One region of the Exiguobacterium alkaliphilum genome, then DNA from elsewhere that is predicted to be linked to it. Evidence: riboswitches for the same ligand, from Rfam matches in the RefSeq annotation. Region 1 holds a riboswitch; each other region holds the start of a gene.

Evidence for each region. A riboswitch is a leader RNA that binds a small molecule or an ion and turns the genes downstream of it on or off. The one in region 1 is predicted to bind thiamine pyrophosphate.
Region 2: it holds a riboswitch for thiamine pyrophosphate, as region 1 does, so the genes downstream of both, thiT (energy-coupled thiamine transporter ThiT) here and tenA (thiaminase II) in region 1, are expected to answer to the same signal.
Region 3: it holds a riboswitch for thiamine pyrophosphate, as region 1 does, so the genes downstream of both, KB235_RS08700 (YkoF family thiamine/hydroxymethylpyrimidine-binding protein) here and tenA (thiaminase II) in region 1, are expected to answer to the same signal.

Annotation. Positions count from the first base shown of each region.
Region 1 is NZ_CP073101.1:535,775-541,299, forward strand. It holds gene pelG (exopolysaccharide Pel transporter PelG) at 1-854, shown strand, start outside; TPP riboswitch at 916-1,020, shown strand; gene tenA (thiaminase II) at 1,095-1,769, shown strand; gene thiM (hydroxyethylthiazole kinase) at 1,766-2,554, shown strand; gene thiD (bifunctional hydroxymethylpyrimidine kinase/phosphomethylpyrimidine kinase) at 2,551-3,393, shown strand; gene thiE (thiamine phosphate synthase) at 3,362-4,003, shown strand; gene KB235_RS02945 (SDR family oxidoreductase) at 4,027-4,659, shown strand; gene KB235_RS02950 (sensor domain-containing diguanylate cyclase) at 4,788-5,525, shown strand, end outside.
Region 2 is NZ_CP073101.1:2,133,006-2,138,530, reverse strand. It holds gene pknB (Stk1 family PASTA domain-containing Ser/Thr kinase) at 1-753, shown strand, start outside; gene rsgA (ribosome small subunit-dependent GTPase A) at 800-1,684, shown strand; gene rpe (ribulose-phosphate 3-epimerase) at 1,689-2,345, shown strand; TPP riboswitch at 2,365-2,464, shown strand; gene thiT (energy-coupled thiamine transporter ThiT) at 2,540-3,112, shown strand; gene KB235_RS11050 (thiamine diphosphokinase) at 3,112-3,699, shown strand; gene rpmB (50S ribosomal protein L28) at 3,758-3,946, opposite strand; gene KB235_RS11040 (Asp23/Gls24 family envelope stress response protein) at 4,199-4,561, shown strand; gene KB235_RS11035 (DAK2 domain-containing protein) at 4,584-5,525, shown strand, end outside.
Region 3 is NZ_CP073101.1:1,682,547-1,688,071, forward strand. It holds gene KB235_RS08675 (amidase family protein) at 1-162, shown strand, start outside; gene rlmN (dual-specificity RNA methyltransferase RlmN) at 232-1,293, shown strand; gene KB235_RS08685 (SMP-30/gluconolactonase/LRE family protein) at 1,439-2,320, shown strand; gene KB235_RS08690 (hypothetical protein) at 2,333-2,596, shown strand; gene KB235_RS08695 (GTP-binding protein) at 2,702-3,895, shown strand; TPP riboswitch at 3,958-4,058, shown strand; gene KB235_RS08700 (YkoF family thiamine/hydroxymethylpyrimidine-binding protein) at 4,137-4,730, shown strand; gene KB235_RS08705 (ECF transporter S component) at 4,723-5,298, shown strand; gene KB235_RS08710 (ABC transporter ATP-binding protein) at 5,291-5,525, shown strand, end outside.

The DNA of each region.
Region 1 (5,525 bases):
TCGGGATGCTCGTCACGCTGTTCGGCTTATTCTTTGCGATGCTACGGACGTTCCCGCTCCGCTATGCGACGAACGAGTTTTCTTATTTCCGCTATTTTGATCTCTACCCCGATTTGTTCGCCATCGGCGTCTTGTACGTTCTTGGCATTTGGGTGACGAACTTCATCATTTGGTTCGGGGAGGGGCGGACCGTCGTCGCGGAATCGTTCGTGTTCAACCCGTACTATGACACGGCCGTATTCTGGTCTTACTTGACGATTGTCCCGACCCAGCTCTTGTTCGTCGTCGCCGTCGAGACACGCTTTTATGAACGGTATCGCACGTTCTACGGCCTCATCAACTACGGGGGCGCTTTGCATCAAATCGATAAGGCGAAACAGACGATGACGACCGTCCTGAAGAACGAATTGATTCGTCTCGGACGAAGCCAAGGGGTCGTCACGTTGTTCGCCATTCTCATGGCGGGTGTGTTCGTCGGCTGGATTGGCGTACCGGAAGAAGTCGGTCAAATCTTTCGGATGACGACGCTCGCCGCTTTCGCGAACGCGATGATTCTCGTCTTGACGCTACTCCTTCTCTATTTTGAGGACCGGCGCGGGGCACTATTCGTTAACTTGTCGTTTTTCACAGGCAACGCACTCTTCACCCTGGCGCTGCTACCGCTCGGCATCGATTGGTACGGCGTCGGGTTTGCCGTCAGTACGACCATCACGTTCTTTATCGCCGGTTTGCGCTTGATGTATTTCATGGGAAAAGTCGACTATTACGTGTTCGCGTCCTCGAATCGACGCAAGCTCGGAATCGAGCGCTTCTCACAGATGGGAACGGCATTGAATCGTCGCTTCTCGCGTTGAAGGGTTCCTATTTCAGCGAAAGATTGATATGATGTGTCTGAAGACGACCGAATTTCATAATGTTTGCCACTAGGGGAGTCGCATGACGCGGCTGAGATGGACGAGGTCCAGACCCTTTGAACCTGATCTAGTTCACGCTAGCGGAGGGAAGTGGGCGAAACGACTTTTCTCACGCTGTATGTCCGACGCCGCTTCCGTTATGGGAGGCGGCGTTTTTCCATACAAAAGGAGGAGTTCATCATGACGTTCATCCAACACATCCGACAAGAAGCGGATACTTTGTTCCAAGCGAGTTTTGACCACCCGTTCGTCCGATCACTCGGCGAAGGGACGCTCGACGAGGCGAAGTTTCGCCACTATGTTCTGCAAGACTCATACTATCTGAACCAATTTTCGAAAGTGCAGGCGAGAGGGGCAATCGTGGCGCAAGATATGGAACTGTCGAGCCGTTTTTTGACACACGCGCTCCACACGATCGAGGCGGAACACGCGTTACATCGTGAGTTCTTCACGATGCTTGATGTGACCGAGGAAGAGCGACGTACGTTCGAGCCGGCGCCGACCGCATATGCGTACGCGATGCACATGCAACAAGCCGGACCGACGCTCGGGGACGTACTTGCAGCGATTTTACCGTGCTACTGGGTATACTACGAGATTGGCGAACGATTGAAAGATGCAAAGCCGGAGCATCCGATCTATACGGCTTGGATTGCGACGTATGGGTCGGAATGGTTCCGCGAACTCGTCGAAGAACAGATTGAACGGCTCGACTTGTTGGCCGAGCAAGCGACAGAAGCCGAACGCAAACGTTACCGTCAGTTGTTCTTGAAGAGCTGTTATTACGAAGTGGCGTTTTGGCAGATGGCCTGGACGCTCGAGACGTGGGACGTACCGGTGGAGGTGAGCCGATGAAGCGTGATTTGTGGGATAAAGTACGGGCCGAGCGGCCGCTCATCCATAACGTTACGAACATCGTCGTCGCCAACTTCTCGGCGAACGGATTGCTCGCGATCGGTGCGTCACCGGTCATGGCGTCCGCTGTCGAGGAAGTAGCGGAAATGGCGACGGTGAGCGATGCGCTCGTGTTGAATATCGGCACGCTCGATGCGACGACGGAAAGGACGATGATTCGAGCGGGACAAGCGGCGAACGCTGCAGGACGTCCTATCGTCTTCGATCCGGTCGGTGTCGGTGCGACGGCGTTTCGACGTCAAGTGGCGACTGCGATCCTCGAGCAGGTGCAGGTGACGGTCATCCGGGGGAACGCCGGTGAGATGGCGACATTGATTGACCGGACGGCGCACGCGCGCGGGGTCGATACGGGAGAAGCGTTGCAAGACGTGACAGACGTCGCGCGCGAGGCGGCCAAACGGTATCGCTGTGTCGTCGCGATGACCGGAGAGACGGATGTCGTCAGCGACGGGGACGTGACGATTGAAATCAAAGGAGGAACCGAAACGATGACGCGGACGACCGGGACCGGCTGTCTGCTCAGCGCGGTCGTCGGCGCGTTTCTTGCGGTTGAGGCTGACGCGATGACCGCGACATCGACGGCGCTCGCCGGATACGCCCGTTGCGGGGAACTCGCGACCGCACGTGCCGAGGGATCGGGCGATTTCCCAATTCATTTCTTGAACGAGCTTGGGAAGATGACCGCGGTCGAACTGCCGAGCGACCGGATTGAGGTGGTGTCATGAAGCGCGCACAAGTGTTGACGATTGCCGGATCTGATTCGGGCGGCGGCGCCGGCATTCAAGCCGATTTGAAGACGTTTCAAGAGCTCGGTGTATTCGGGACGAGCGTCTTGACGGCAGTCACGGCGCAAAACACACGTGGTGTGCATGGCGTCGAAGCGGTATCGGCTGAATTGCTCGCGCAACAACTCGATGCGATCGGCTCCGATTTTTCAATCGAGGCGTGCAAGACCGGGATGTTGTTCGATGCGAGTCGAATCGAGACCGTCGCTTCCGGCGTGAAGCGGCATGCGTTCAAACAGCTCGTCGTCGACCCGGTCATGATCGCAAAAGGGGGGGCGTCTTTGCTTCAAGACACGGCTGTCGAGGCGCTCAAGACGGCGTTGTTGCCGCTCGCGACCGTCGTCACGCCGAACGTGCCGGAAGCAGAAGTGTTGACGGGTTTGACGATTCGCTCATTCCAAGACCGTCTTGAAGCGGCGGAACGAATCTTGGCGCTCGGTGCGAAGGCCGTCGTCTTAAAAGGCGGTCATCTCGAGGGTGAACGTGCCGAAGATCTCGTCTTGACGGCGTCAGAGGCCTTCCTCGTCTCGGCACCGCGTATCGACACGCTTGACACGCACGGCACTGGCTGTACATTCTCGGCGGCGCTCACGGCCGAGCTCGCCAAAGGCCGTCCGATGATTGAGGCAACCGTGACGGCAAAGCGGTTCATCCAAAGCGCCATCACGTATGGACTCGAGATCGGAGCCGGACACGGACCGACGAACCATTGGGCGTACGGGATGCACGGAGAGGAGGGTGTCACGCTTGAAACGATCACGACGAGCCGAGCTCGCTGAACAGCTAGAGCTGTACTTCATCTGTGGAACGACGAACACAAAAGACATCTTCCGGACGGTCGAGACGGCACTTCAATGTGGCGTCACATGTTTTCAATTTCGTGAAAAAGGAAATGAGGCACTGTATGGAGATCAAAAAGAAGCGGTGGCCCGGACGTTGCTTCGACTTTGTCGCGCGTACGGCGTCCCGTTTATCGTGAACGATGATGTCGAGCTGGCGATGAAGCTCGACGCGGACGGGGTCCATGTCGGGCAAGAAGATGCGTCGGCCCGTCGCGTCAGACAGATGATTGGGGCGGACAAATGGCTCGGTGTCTCCGTCCATTCGCTCGAAGAAGCGGCGACGGCGATGGTGCATGCGGACTATGTCGGCATCGGCCCCATCTTTCCGACGGACTCAAAAGCGGACGCCGGGGAAGTGAACGGGACGACGCTCATCCGTCAAGTGCGGGCGGCGTACCGAGAGCTCCCGATTGTGGGGATTGGGGGCATTCGGCCTGAACATGTCGAGTTGATTCGACGTGACGGGGCCGACGGGGTCGCCATCATCTCGGCCATCGCTTCGGCGCCGGACGTGGCAGCAGCCACACGACGTTTCAAGTGTCTCTGAATTCGATTCGAGGAGGAAGACAGATGAACGTATTTGTAATTGGTGCGAACGGACAGATTGGAAAACAGCTCGTCGAACGCTTACAGGAGGAAGGCAAGCATGAGGTGACGGCGATGGTACGGAAAGACGAACAACTCGAAGATTTTAAAAACAAAGGCTATCAAGCCGTACTCGGTGACCTTGAAGGCAACGTCGCGAACTTGGCAGACGCCATCGACGGTGCCGACGTCGTCGTATTCGCAGCAGGTTCTGGCGGACATACGGGTGCCGATAAGACGCTCTTGATCGATTTAGACGGGGCAGCGAAAAGTATCGAAGCTTCAAAACAACAAGGTGTGAAACAGTTCGTCATGGTGAGCGCGTTGAAGGCGGAAGACCGCTCGGCATGGCCGGATGAAATGAAACCGTATTACGTGGCGAAACATCATGCGGATCGTCTGCTCGAGGAGAGCGGATTGACATACACGATCGTTCGTCCAGGGGCGCTCACGGATGACGCCGGGACTGGGAAAGTGAAGACCGGGGACGTGTCGACCGGTGAAGTTCCACGCGCCGACGTGGCGGCTTTCCTCGCCCATGTGATTGGCCACGAAGCGGCCTATAACAAGTCAATCGACCTCGTCAAAGGCGATACGGCGATTGAAGAGACGTTATAACGAGATGACGAAAACGAGCGGACCTCAGTCCCGCTCGTTTTTTGTATGTGCGCATCGACTCGACAAAGGGAACGATGCATCCGATAGAGAAAGTAGAGACGTACCTGTCTTGAGAAAGGGGTCCATCCATGACCGCACTGTTTACGTATATGGTCGTTTATCTCTTACCGGCCTTCCTGCTCAGCCATCTCGCACTGGATGTGTTGCTTCGAAATCCGCGACAAGTCGAACATCGGCTGCTCAGTCTGTTCGTCTTCGGCTATGCGATGTTGTTCCTGGCAGAGTTCGGCCGTCATTTGTCACCGATTGAACTCAGTCCGGCCTTCGTGACGTACTGGTTCGGGAACGCCGGGATTTTAATTTTTGTGTGCTCGGTCCATTTTATCTTCAAAGTGACGGGTGTCGGAGCCAAGTTGCCGAAATGGCTCTACCCATATGTCCTTTATTTACCGCTCATCCCGGTCGCCTTGACGTTCATCCGTCAAGAGAACATCATCAACAGCCAACGATTCGACCAAGTCGGAATTTGGATTTATCCTGAGTTCAACGCCTCGTATTTGATCACGATGACGATTGGGAACGTGTTCCATTTTCTCATCGTCCTTTTGCTCGTCTATGCGCTCAAACGGGCAGAGCGAACCGAGCACCAGCGCGTACTACGCATGCTCATTTGGACGGCGCTCGCCGTCCTCGTCTGGGACGTCGTGTTCGGTTATTTCCAATTCCGCGGTGTCATGCCGCCGTACGGTTATATGTATGGAGGTCTCGTCTGGGCCGTCGCGCTCGTCGTGGCGATGAACCGCCTCGACTTCTTGGCCTCGTACGCGAAACGATATGGGACGCTCTACAATTTGAACCCGTCCGCG
Region 2 (5,525 bases), 1.3 Mb from region 1:
TCACAAAATCCACCGGCCGGACGGAAGCCAAAACGCGGTACGACGGTCACGCTCGTCGTCTCGGCAGGGAAAGAGACGGTCCGGATGCCGGACGTCGAAGGGTTGTCCCAGTCGGCGGCAGAGCGAACGTTGAAAGACTTGGACTTCACGGATATCGACATCCAAAAAGAAGCTTCGGAGACGGTCGATAACGGAGATGTCATCTCACAATCGCTCGCTCCGGGCGAAGAAGTCGTCCCGTCAGAAGTGACGGTCACGCTCGTCGTGTCGACGGGCAGCAATAAAATCGAACTTGCCAACTTGGCCGGTTACACGTTCGAAGAAGCGACGACGTACGCCGAACAAAACAACTTGAAAATCGTCAAGCGTGACGAGTATTCGACGAGCGTACCTTCGAACCAAATCATCCGCCAGCTGCCGACAGCAGGCACGGCCGTTGACCCAGGTACGGAATTGACGGTCATCGTCTCGCTCGGTGTCGAACCGACGGATGCGTCCATCGAACGAGAAGTGAGCGTAGAGATCGAACCACCGGCAGATGGCGAGACGCCTGATCCCGTCGAGGTCGTCATTCGGACGGTCGATGCGCGTGGCGAGATTGAAGTGCTCCGTGATAAGATAACGGAGACGACGACATACTCCTATACGCTCGTCATCGCGCCTGACGAAGTCGGGACGGCGACGATTGAAGTCGATGGGGAAGTCGTTCGGACCGACTCGGTCACGTACGCCCAAGCGAAGGATGCACAATAACAAAGAGGTGGCGTGCGCGTCACCTCTTTTTCTAGGAGGAAACAGGATGAAAGGAACGATCATTCGCCTACAAGGCGGTTTTTACGATGTCATGACAGAAACAAAGCAAGAGATTCGCTGTCGTGCACGCGGAAATTTCCGTAATCGCAACATCTCGCCGGTCGTCGGAGACGATGTTGAGATTCAAGATCAAAAAGACGGGACCGGCTACATTTTAGCCGTCGACGAGCGGTCGAACCACCTCGTCCGACCACCGATCGCCAATATCGATCAAGCGTTCTTACTGTTCTCGGTGAAGGAACCGGCGTTCTCGTATCACTTGCTCGATCGTTTTCTCGTCTTGATTGAATCGAAACAGATTCATCCGATCATCGTGTTGACGAAGATGGACCTGCTGAATGAGGATGAGATGGAAGCAATTGAACAGGCGGCTTCGCTCTATCGGTCGATTGGCTATGACGTCATCGAGACGTCGACAGAGAAAGGGTCTGGGGTCGAGGCGATACGGGACTTGTTCGAGGCGAAGACAAGTGTATTTGCGGGCCAGACCGGTGTCGGGAAGAGTTCACTGTTGAACGCCGTCGCGCCAGATCTTGAGCTTGCGACCGGGAAAATCTCGAAGTCGCTCGGCCGCGGGAAGCATACGACGCGTCATGTCACGCTGATTCAACTCGGCGGTGGTCTCGTCGCCGACACGCCTGGCTTCTCAAGCCTCGAGTTCCCACAAGAGCTCGAAGCGGAAGAGTTGCGTTGGTGCTTCCCCGAGTTCGTCGAACGACATGACGACTGCAAGTTCCGGGGCTGTGCCCACGTGAACGAGCCGGGCTGTGCCGTCAAGGCGGGCGTCGAATCGGGCGAAATCGCTTCCACTCGTTACGACAACTATGTTACGTTTATGGAAGAGATTAACGATAGACAACGGAGGTACTGAACTGATGATTAAAATTGCACCATCGATTTTAGCGGCGGACTTCGCCAACCTAGAAGCAGAAGTGAAAGCGGTCGAGACGGCCGGGGCCGATTATATCCATTTTGACGTCATGGACGGACAGTTCGTCCCGAACATCTCGATTGGCTTGCCTGTCCTTTCGAGCTTACGTCAAAAGACCGACATGGTATTGGACGTCCACTTGATGATTGACCAGCCGGAACGGTTCGTCGATGATTTCATTAAAGCGGGAGCGGACATCGTCACGATCCACGTCGAGGCGACGAATCACGTACATCGCGTCTTGCAACAAATCAAGGCGGCCGGGGCGAAAAGTGGGGTCGTCTTGAACCCGCATACGCCAATCAGTACGATTGAGCATGTCGTCCAAGACGTCGACATGGTGCTTCTTATGACCGTGAACCCGGGCTTTGGGGGGCAGGCGTTCATCGAGTCGGTCGTTCCGAAAATCGCGGCACTCCGCGAGATGCGTCAAGCACGTGGGCTCGACTTTGAAATCGAGATTGATGGCGGCGTGAACGCGACGACGGCGAAACTGTGCATCGACGCAGGGGCTGACGTCCTCGTTGCGGGCTCGGCGATTTACAACGAACCGGACTATAAAGCAGCAATCGATGGCATTCGCAACGCATCTCGTGTATAATCGAGGATAGAACAACAAATATTGTCGCAAGGGGTGTCACATCTGTGGCTGAGAGGCATGCGCTAACCCTTTGAACCTGTTCCGTTCACACGGACGTAGGGATGTGGCGAAAATGCACGTTGCGAATCCAAGCAGCATGGCGTTTACGTCATGCTGCTTTTTGTCGTTCTTTACGATAAAGGGGGAAATGGAAAATGAAACAAAAATTAACACTACAGGCGCTGATTGAGATTTCACTCTTCTCGGCGCTCGCCTTGATCTTTGATTTGCTCATGCCGTATCGGATGCCGCAAGGTGGGTCGATCACACTCGTCATGTTGCCGATTTTCGTGATGGCGTATCGCCATGGATTAAAAGGCGGTCTCGCGACCGGCGCGCTCGTCGGGACGCTCCAACTGCTGTTCGGCGCCTACATCTTCACGCCGGTCCAATTTTTAGTCGACTACACGTTCGCGTATGGCCTCGTCGGGATGGCGGGCGTCTTCGCCGGACAAGTGAAACGGGCCGCCAAAGACGGTTCGAAAAAGACGCTCGTCCTCTATTTGGTGCTCGGGGCGCTCCTCGGTTCGCTCCTCCGTTACGCCGCGCACGTCCTGTCGGGAATCGTCTTCTTCGCCCAATATGCGGAAGGGCCGGTCGTCGCCTATTCGCTCGGCTATAACATGACGTATATGCTCCCGTCCTTCTTGATTGCGACGATTGTGCTCGTGCTCTTGTTCACGACGGCGCCGCGCTTCGCGACGCTCGCCACGCGGGACGTCCGCTAATGCGTGTCTTGATTGTGGCGGCTAGTCCGTCACCCGTTCCGTCTCTTCCCGACGACGTCGATTACGTCATCGCCGTCGACGGGGGTTACGCGACGCTCCTCGCCCAAGGGATTGAACCGAACCTCGTCGTCGGCGACTTCGATTCGTTCACGGGAGTCGTACCGGATGAGGCGTTACGCTATCCGTCTGAAAAAGACGTGACCGACCTCGAGATCGCCCTCGAGGCGGCACGCGGGCATGGGGCTGACGAGATGCTCGTCTACGGAGCGCTCGGAGGCAGGCTCGACATGACGCTCGGGAACATCGGGTTGCTCGAGGCTTACCCGGAGATGTGTCTTTATGCCGACGGCCAAATCGTCTCTCTCGCACGGGAGGGCCGACACGCGCTTGCGCGGCGTGACGACCATTATTTGTCGCTCATTCCATGGAAGCGGGCGAACGTCACGATCCGTGGCGTCAAATACCCGCTCGACCGTCACGACGTCGTCAGCCACGAGGCGTTGACGATTTCAAACGAGTGGGACGCAAAAACGGCAGAACTCGTCGTACATGACGGTATGGTCCTCGTCTTGTACGTCAAAAAATAAGCACAAAAAAAATCCCATCGGCGCATGCCGCTGGGATTTGTTTCGTTCGTGTATAAGATTATACGCGTTCAACGAGACCTGATTTAAGAGCGCGAGCTGAAACCCAAACGCGTTTCGGTTTACCGTCAACGAGAATACGAACTTTTTGTACGTTTACACCCCAAGTACGTTTCGTCTTGTTGAGTGCGTGCGAACGGTTGTTACCTGACTTAGGTGATTTACCTGTTACGTAGCATTTACGTGCCATGCGTTTCCCCTCCTTTTTTATGTGGGTTCGTCCTAATAGACACTCGTTTATATTAGCACGGGTTTTTTCCCGATGCAACTAGAAAATAATAGTATGACAAGAAAAAAACTTGACATTACTGGTAAGGATTTTAATAATGGATGAGGGTTACGACCACAATTGACCGAGTTTAGGAGCAGGTCCTTTAAATAACGAGGTAGATATTGTAGAATGTAGTGAAGGAATCATTCCGAATGAAGGAGGCTACTCCATATGGCAATTGATATGAAGACAACATATGGCAATATTGACATTACGAACGACGTCGTGGCAACACTCGCGGGTGGCGCGGCGATGGAATGTTTCGGAGTCGTCGGCATGGCGTCTCAAGCTCAATTGAAAGACGGAATCGCGGAACTATTGAAACGTGAGAACTACGCGCGCGGTGTCGTCGTACGACAAGATGGTGATGATGTACATATCGACATGCACATTATTGTCAGCTACGGTACGAAAGTGTCAGAAGTAGCATATAACGTGCAAAGTCGCGTGAAGTACACGCTCGGTGAAACGTTAGGATTAAACGTTTCGTCAGTAAACATATTCGTCCAAGGCGTTCGGCTGACGAATGACTGACGGAAACGGAGGAGGATTTGGTGTGGGTTTAAAACGTCTAGATGGATTGGTGCTCGCGAACATGATTGCAAACGGAGCAGCCAACTTAAGTCAAAATGCGGATTACGTGGATTCGCTTAACGTTTTCCCGGTCCCAGACGGGGATACAGGAACGAACATGAACTTGACGATAACGTCAGGAGCGAAGGAAGTCGCGGCACTCAACACAAAGAACGCGGCCGACGTGTCGGCGAAATTTGCGCGCGGGTTATTGATGGGGGCGCGTGGGAACTCAGGCGTCATCTTAAGTCAATTATTCCGTGGATTCGGCAAGTCGATTGAAGGCAAGTCAGAACTCTCGACTCTCGATTTCGCAGAAGCGCTCAAACGCGGTGTCGATACGGCGTATAAAGCGGTCATGAAACCGGTTGAAGGAACGATTTTGACGGTCGCCCGTGAAGCGGCAGACGAGGCACTCGTCGCGGCCGAGTCGACAAGTGACTTCAACGAGTTGATGGAGCGAATCGTCGCCGAGGCGAAAGCGTCGCTCGATCGCACACCGGACTTGCTTCCGGTATTGAAAGAAGTCGGCGTCGTCGACTCTGGTGGACAAGGGTTACTCGTCATCTATGAAGGGTTCCTTGCCACGCTCGAAGGGAAAGAACTTGAAAAACCGCACACACCAGTCATGGACGCGCTCATCGAAGCCGAACATCACGCCCATGCGGCCCAAGGATTCATGTCGACCGAAGACATCGAATTTGGTTACTGCACGGAAATCATGGTTCGTTTCCAAGATGAGAAGTTGAAAGACGCACCGTTCAATGAAGATGCGTTCCGGAACGAACTGTCTGAACTCGGAGACTCGCTCCTCGTCGTCGCCGACGAAGAATTGCTCAAAGTTCACGTCCACGTCGAGACGCCAGGAGACGTCATCACGAAAGGACAACGTTTCGGCGAGCTCGTCGCGGTCAAAATCGAGAAC
Region 3 (5,525 bases), 1.1 Mb from region 1:
GCGAAAGCCGGGCATCCGACGATTACGATTCCGTATGCCGTCAAACAGAGCGGCGCTCCGTTCGGGTTGTCGTTCACGGGGACGAGTTACGCGGAGCGCGATTTGATTCGCATCGCCTACGCGTTCGAACGTCATGTCACGCGGCCGCTTCCGCCGTTGTAAGAACGTTGCACCCTTCGACGCGGTCCGCTACAATGGGAATTATGCGGATTGAAGAAAGGACAGATTGCAATGAAACCATCTATATACGGGCTGACGTTTGATCAGCTGACGGACGTCTGTGTCGATTTTGGATACAGCGCCTACCATGCGAGACAGATTTGGGACTCGCTCTACATCGACCGGGTCAAGTCGATGGATGCCATCAACGTGCGTGAGGAAGTGAAAACAGCGCTCGCGGAGCGTTACGTCATCTCGACACAAGAGTTGTTCGTCAAACAAGAGGCGGGCGACGGGACGGTCAAATTCTTACTTAAACTCCACGACGGCCACTATATCGAGACGGTGCTCATGCGTCACAAATATGGTCGTTCGGTCTGTGTCACGACACAAGTCGGGTGCAATATCGGGTGCAGCTTCTGTGCGAGCGGTCTGTTGAAGAAGACACGTGATTTGACGGCAGGCGAAGTCGTCGAGCAGATCATGACCGTGCAACATTACTTGGACGAAGTCGGGGAAGGAGGCCGCGTCAGTCATATCGTCGTCATGGGAATCGGGGAGCCGTTCGACAACTTCGATCACTTAGTCGATTTCCTTCGTGTCGTCAAAGACGAGCGCGGTCTCGCCATCGCGCCGCGGAAAATCAACGTCTCGACGAGTGGGCTCGCCGATAAGATTTACAAGTTCGCCGACCTCGATTTGCGCATCAACTTGGCGCTATCGCTTCACGCGCCGAACGACGCGCTCCGGACACAGATCATGAAGATCAACCGGGCGTTCCCGCTCGACAAGCTCATGCCGGCCATCCGCTATTATGTCGAGAAGACGAACAAGCGAATCACGTTCGAGTACATTCTTCTCTCGAAAGTGAACGACTTGCCGGAACATGCCGAAGAGCTCGCCGACTTGATCGCGGACATCAAAGACAAGTCGTACGTCAACTTGATTCCATACAACCCGGTCAACGAGCATATCCAATATGAGCGCAGTACGTCGGAGGACATCATGGCGTTTTACGACATTTTGAAGAAACGTGGCGTCAACACGGGTGTCCGTCTCGAACATGGGACCGACATCGATGCGGCCTGCGGACAGCTCCGCAGCAAGCATATGAACGTGGAAGGTGCCAAATAAGTCGATTCTCCCGCTAACCTCAGCGGGAGTTTTTTTGTTGACGTCCGGACGCAGGACAGGATAAACAATTTTCAGAAATAGGACTAGAGACGTCCGGTCTAGGGAATAGTCTTTTGACATCACAGGAGAGAGTGGAGGCTATTTTATGGAGAACGTGAACGCGACATGTTGGATTCGAGTCAGAAATACGCTTGGGGAAGGGCCGTGTTGGGACGCTGAGTTGAAGCGATTCTACTGGGTCGACATAGAAGGGCACACGCTCTGGTGGTACGATGAGAAAGAAGATGAGCTCTCTTCAGCCGATATGGGCCAACAGATCGGCTTCGCCGTTCCGAAAGTGACGGACGGTGTCATCGTCGGATTGAAGGACGGTATCTATGAATGGGACGAGTCCTCAAAACAACTCGACAAGCTCGTCGAACTCGATGATGCGGACGGCGTGCTTCGATTCAACGACGGCAAGGCCGACCCGTATGGACGAATCTTTGCGGGAACGCTCCATTTGGAAGACGAGGAGAATGAGGCCACACTCTATCGGTTGGACCGCGACGGCACGACCGAAGAGATGCTCACAGGTCTGACCTTATCAAACGGTTTGACGTGGTCACCGGACCACAAATGGTTTTATCACATCGACACGCCGACCGAGACGGTTCGACGTTATCCATACGACTTGTCGTCCGGTACGTTTGGGGAAGGGGAGGTCGTCGTCGAATTTAAGGATGAGGACGGCTTCCCTGACGGCATGACCTCGGACGAAGAGGGTCATTTATGGATCGCCCACTTCGCCGGCGGTCGCGTCTCGCGCTGGAACCCCGAGACGGGCGAGAAAGTGCTCGAAGTCATGGTGCCGGCGCCGAACGTGACGTCATGCTGTTTCATCGGGGACGACTTGAAGCAACTCGCCATCACGACCGCGCGTGAAGGGATGGATGACGAGGCGCTCGAAACGTATCCGGATGCCGGGTCGGTGTTTAAAATCGATACGGAAGTGAAAGGGATGCCACTTTATCGTTTCGGACGTTAAGGAGGGAGAATCATGGTGAAACGCATGCTCGTTCGCGTAGGAATCGGTCTCGCGCTCGCGGCGGTGGCGCGAGTCGGGGTGAAGAAGTACCTCGACGACCGCGAGACGAACGATCATTCTTACCTCGAACCGAAATGGGACGAGACGCCGAGCGTCGACGCGGACAAAGATGAGGATGAGGTCGGCTTGACGCAGCTCGATTCGATTTATCGGGCCGAGTGGCAGGCGAACGCTTATCCACGCTCAGAGGCGGAACGGAAAGCACTCGAAGAATAGCCATGCCTGAAACACGCTCCTTGCGAGCGTGTTTTTTTGTTGACAAGATGGTCAATCCCGTTCATTATCTAAAAAGTAATGATTACTATTTGGGGGCTGTTAATGATGAAACGAATTCCAATCACCGTGTTGTCAGGCTATCTTGGGAGCGGCAAGACGACGTTAATGAACCATATTTTAAACAATCGCACCGGCAAGAAGTATGCCGTCATCGTCAATGATATGAGCGAATTGAATATCGATGAGCGTTTAATCGAACAAAGTGGATTTTCGCGGACCGATGAGAAGCTAGTCGAGCTGTCGAACGGTTGCATCTGTTGCACGCTCCGTGAAGACCTCCTCGAGGCGGTCCAAGAGCTCACGAACGACCGTGAGCTCGATGGGATCATCATCGAGTCGTCCGGCATCTCGGAACCGATTCCCGTCGCGCAGACGTTCACGTACGCCGATGATGCGCTCGGTATCGATTTGACGAGCCGTGTCTACATCGATGCGATGGTGACCGTCGTCGACGCTTACCGGTTCTTGAAAGATTTCAATTCCGGCGAGTCGCTCCATGAGCGGAAACAGGCGATCGATGAGACGGACGTCCGCGAAGTCGTCGACCTGCTCGTCGACCAGGTCGAGTTCGCCGATATCATCGTCCTGAACAAGGCAGACCGGGTATCCGAGACCGAGCTGAACGAGATGGCAGGTTTATTGAAGACGCTCAACCCGTCAGCAAAACTGTTGACGTCGGTCCATTCGAACGTCGATTTGACGGAACTGCTAGACGTCAACCTGTTCGATTTCGAGCAGGCGATGCATTCGGCCGGCTGGATCCAAGAGCTTGAGGCGGAAGAACACACGCCGGAGACCGAGAAATACGGCATCAGCTCGTTCGTCTATCGTCGGCGTCGCCCGTTCCACCCGGAGCGGCTCCACGCGTGGATTGAGCAGTTCCCAGAGGAAGTCGTCCGGGCGAAAGGGTTCCTTTGGATCGCCTCGCGCAACGACATCGCCTGCTTGTTCTCCCAGGCCGGATACGCCTCGACGCTCGAGCATGCCGGACGCTGGCTCGCGACGCTCCCGGAAGAGGAGCGGCGCTTGATGTTCGCGGCAGAACCGGAGCTCGCCGACGACTACATCGAACCGTACGGCGACCGCCAGACCGAGCTCGTCTTGATCGGGCAACGGATGGACCGCGCGACCGTCGAATCAGCGCTCGACGCCTGCTTGTTGACAGATGCCGAGATGGCGCTCGACTGGGCGACGCTCAAAGACACGCTCCCAGGGAACGGTGTCGTCACTTTCTCATAAACCGTTTACAAATCGAGAACGGTCGTCTATACTGTTCCTTGCATGACCAAACCGCATACATTGGACTACACTAGGGGTGCTTCGGCTGAGATGTGAGCATGGCTCCAATCCCTTATGACTCGATCCGGGTAATACCGGCGTGAGGAAGTGTGGCACTTTTTCTGATGGATTTTATTGGACGAGTGGCCGCATTCTCATGGATGCGGCTTTTTTGTGCATATAGAAAAAGGGGGAATACAACATGAACAACCAATGTGGAACGAGCCCGATCGTCGGGTTCCGCTTTACACTGAGCCCGATGACGTCCGATTTCGTCAGCGTCATCAAAGGGGCATTGAACGAGACGGACTTACAGAACGTCTGGCGTCACACCGACGACGTCTCGACGGTCATCCGGGGACGCAGTGAGCATGTGTTCGATGTGGCCAAAGCCGTCTTGTCGCATGCGACGAAGACAGGGACGCACGTCTCGATGAGCGGGACGTTCTCGGTCGGTTGCCCGGGTGACACGATGGGGGACAACTTGCTCGACGTGACGAGCGAGCCGGCGAACGGTAAGGTCGCGACCCAATACGTCTCCTCCCAGTTCGCACTTTATCCGCTCGGGGACCTGAATTATATGGACATCATCTATGAAGAGATCGATTTCGCGAAAGCGCGGGGCGTGTTCAACGAGTCGATGCATTACGCCTCCGGCATCCACGGCGACATCGAGCCGGTGTTCTCGTTTTATGAGGCGACGTTCGACCGGGTACGGGCGAAGATGAGCCACGTCGTCATGACGGTGACGTTCAGTGTGAACAGTCCGTCACATGAGGGACGACACGATGCTTAAATCGTGGAAGTTAAAAGAGATCGTCTTATTGTCAATTTTATCGGTCGTCTTCGCCGTCGTCTATTTGGCATTCGTCCACATCGGCAACTTGTGGGCCGGCCTGATTGGACCGATCGCCTATGAATGGATTTTCGGGATTTGGTTCATCGTCTCGATTATCGCGGCGTATATCATCCGAAAGCCCGGTGCGGCCTTTTTGTCTGAAGTGCTCGCGGCGACGATTGAGATGATGATCGGGAACGCCATCGGGCCACGCATCATTCTCGTCGGGATCATTCAAGGGCTCGGGGCCGAGGCGGCATTCGCCGTGACCGGCTACAAACGATACGACCTGTGGGTGCTCATGCTCGCCGGGTTCGGTGCGGCCGTGACGAGTTTCGCATATACATACGTCATGGGAGGCCTCGCAGCGCTCAGCCCGACGTACGTGGCGACGATGTTCGCCCTGCGCGCGACGAGCGGCATGCTCATCGCAGGTCTCGGTGGCAAAATCTTGAGTGACTTGTTGCTCAGGACGGGGGCGCTCGAAGGTTATGCACTCGCAAGGCAAGGACGCGTCCATGGTTGAGGCGGAGCAGTTGACGTTTCGTTATCCTGGCAAGTCGAAAGACGTGTTGGCAGACGTCACGCTCACGCTCCGGGATGGACGGACGCTCATCAGCGGGGCGAGCGGGTCGGGGAAATCGACACTGTTCGCCATGATGAACCGGCTCTATCCGGACAACTGTGACGGCATCGTGACCGGAAGGCTCGACTTGTTCGACCGGCCGTATGACACGTACGCGGCCGGCGAGG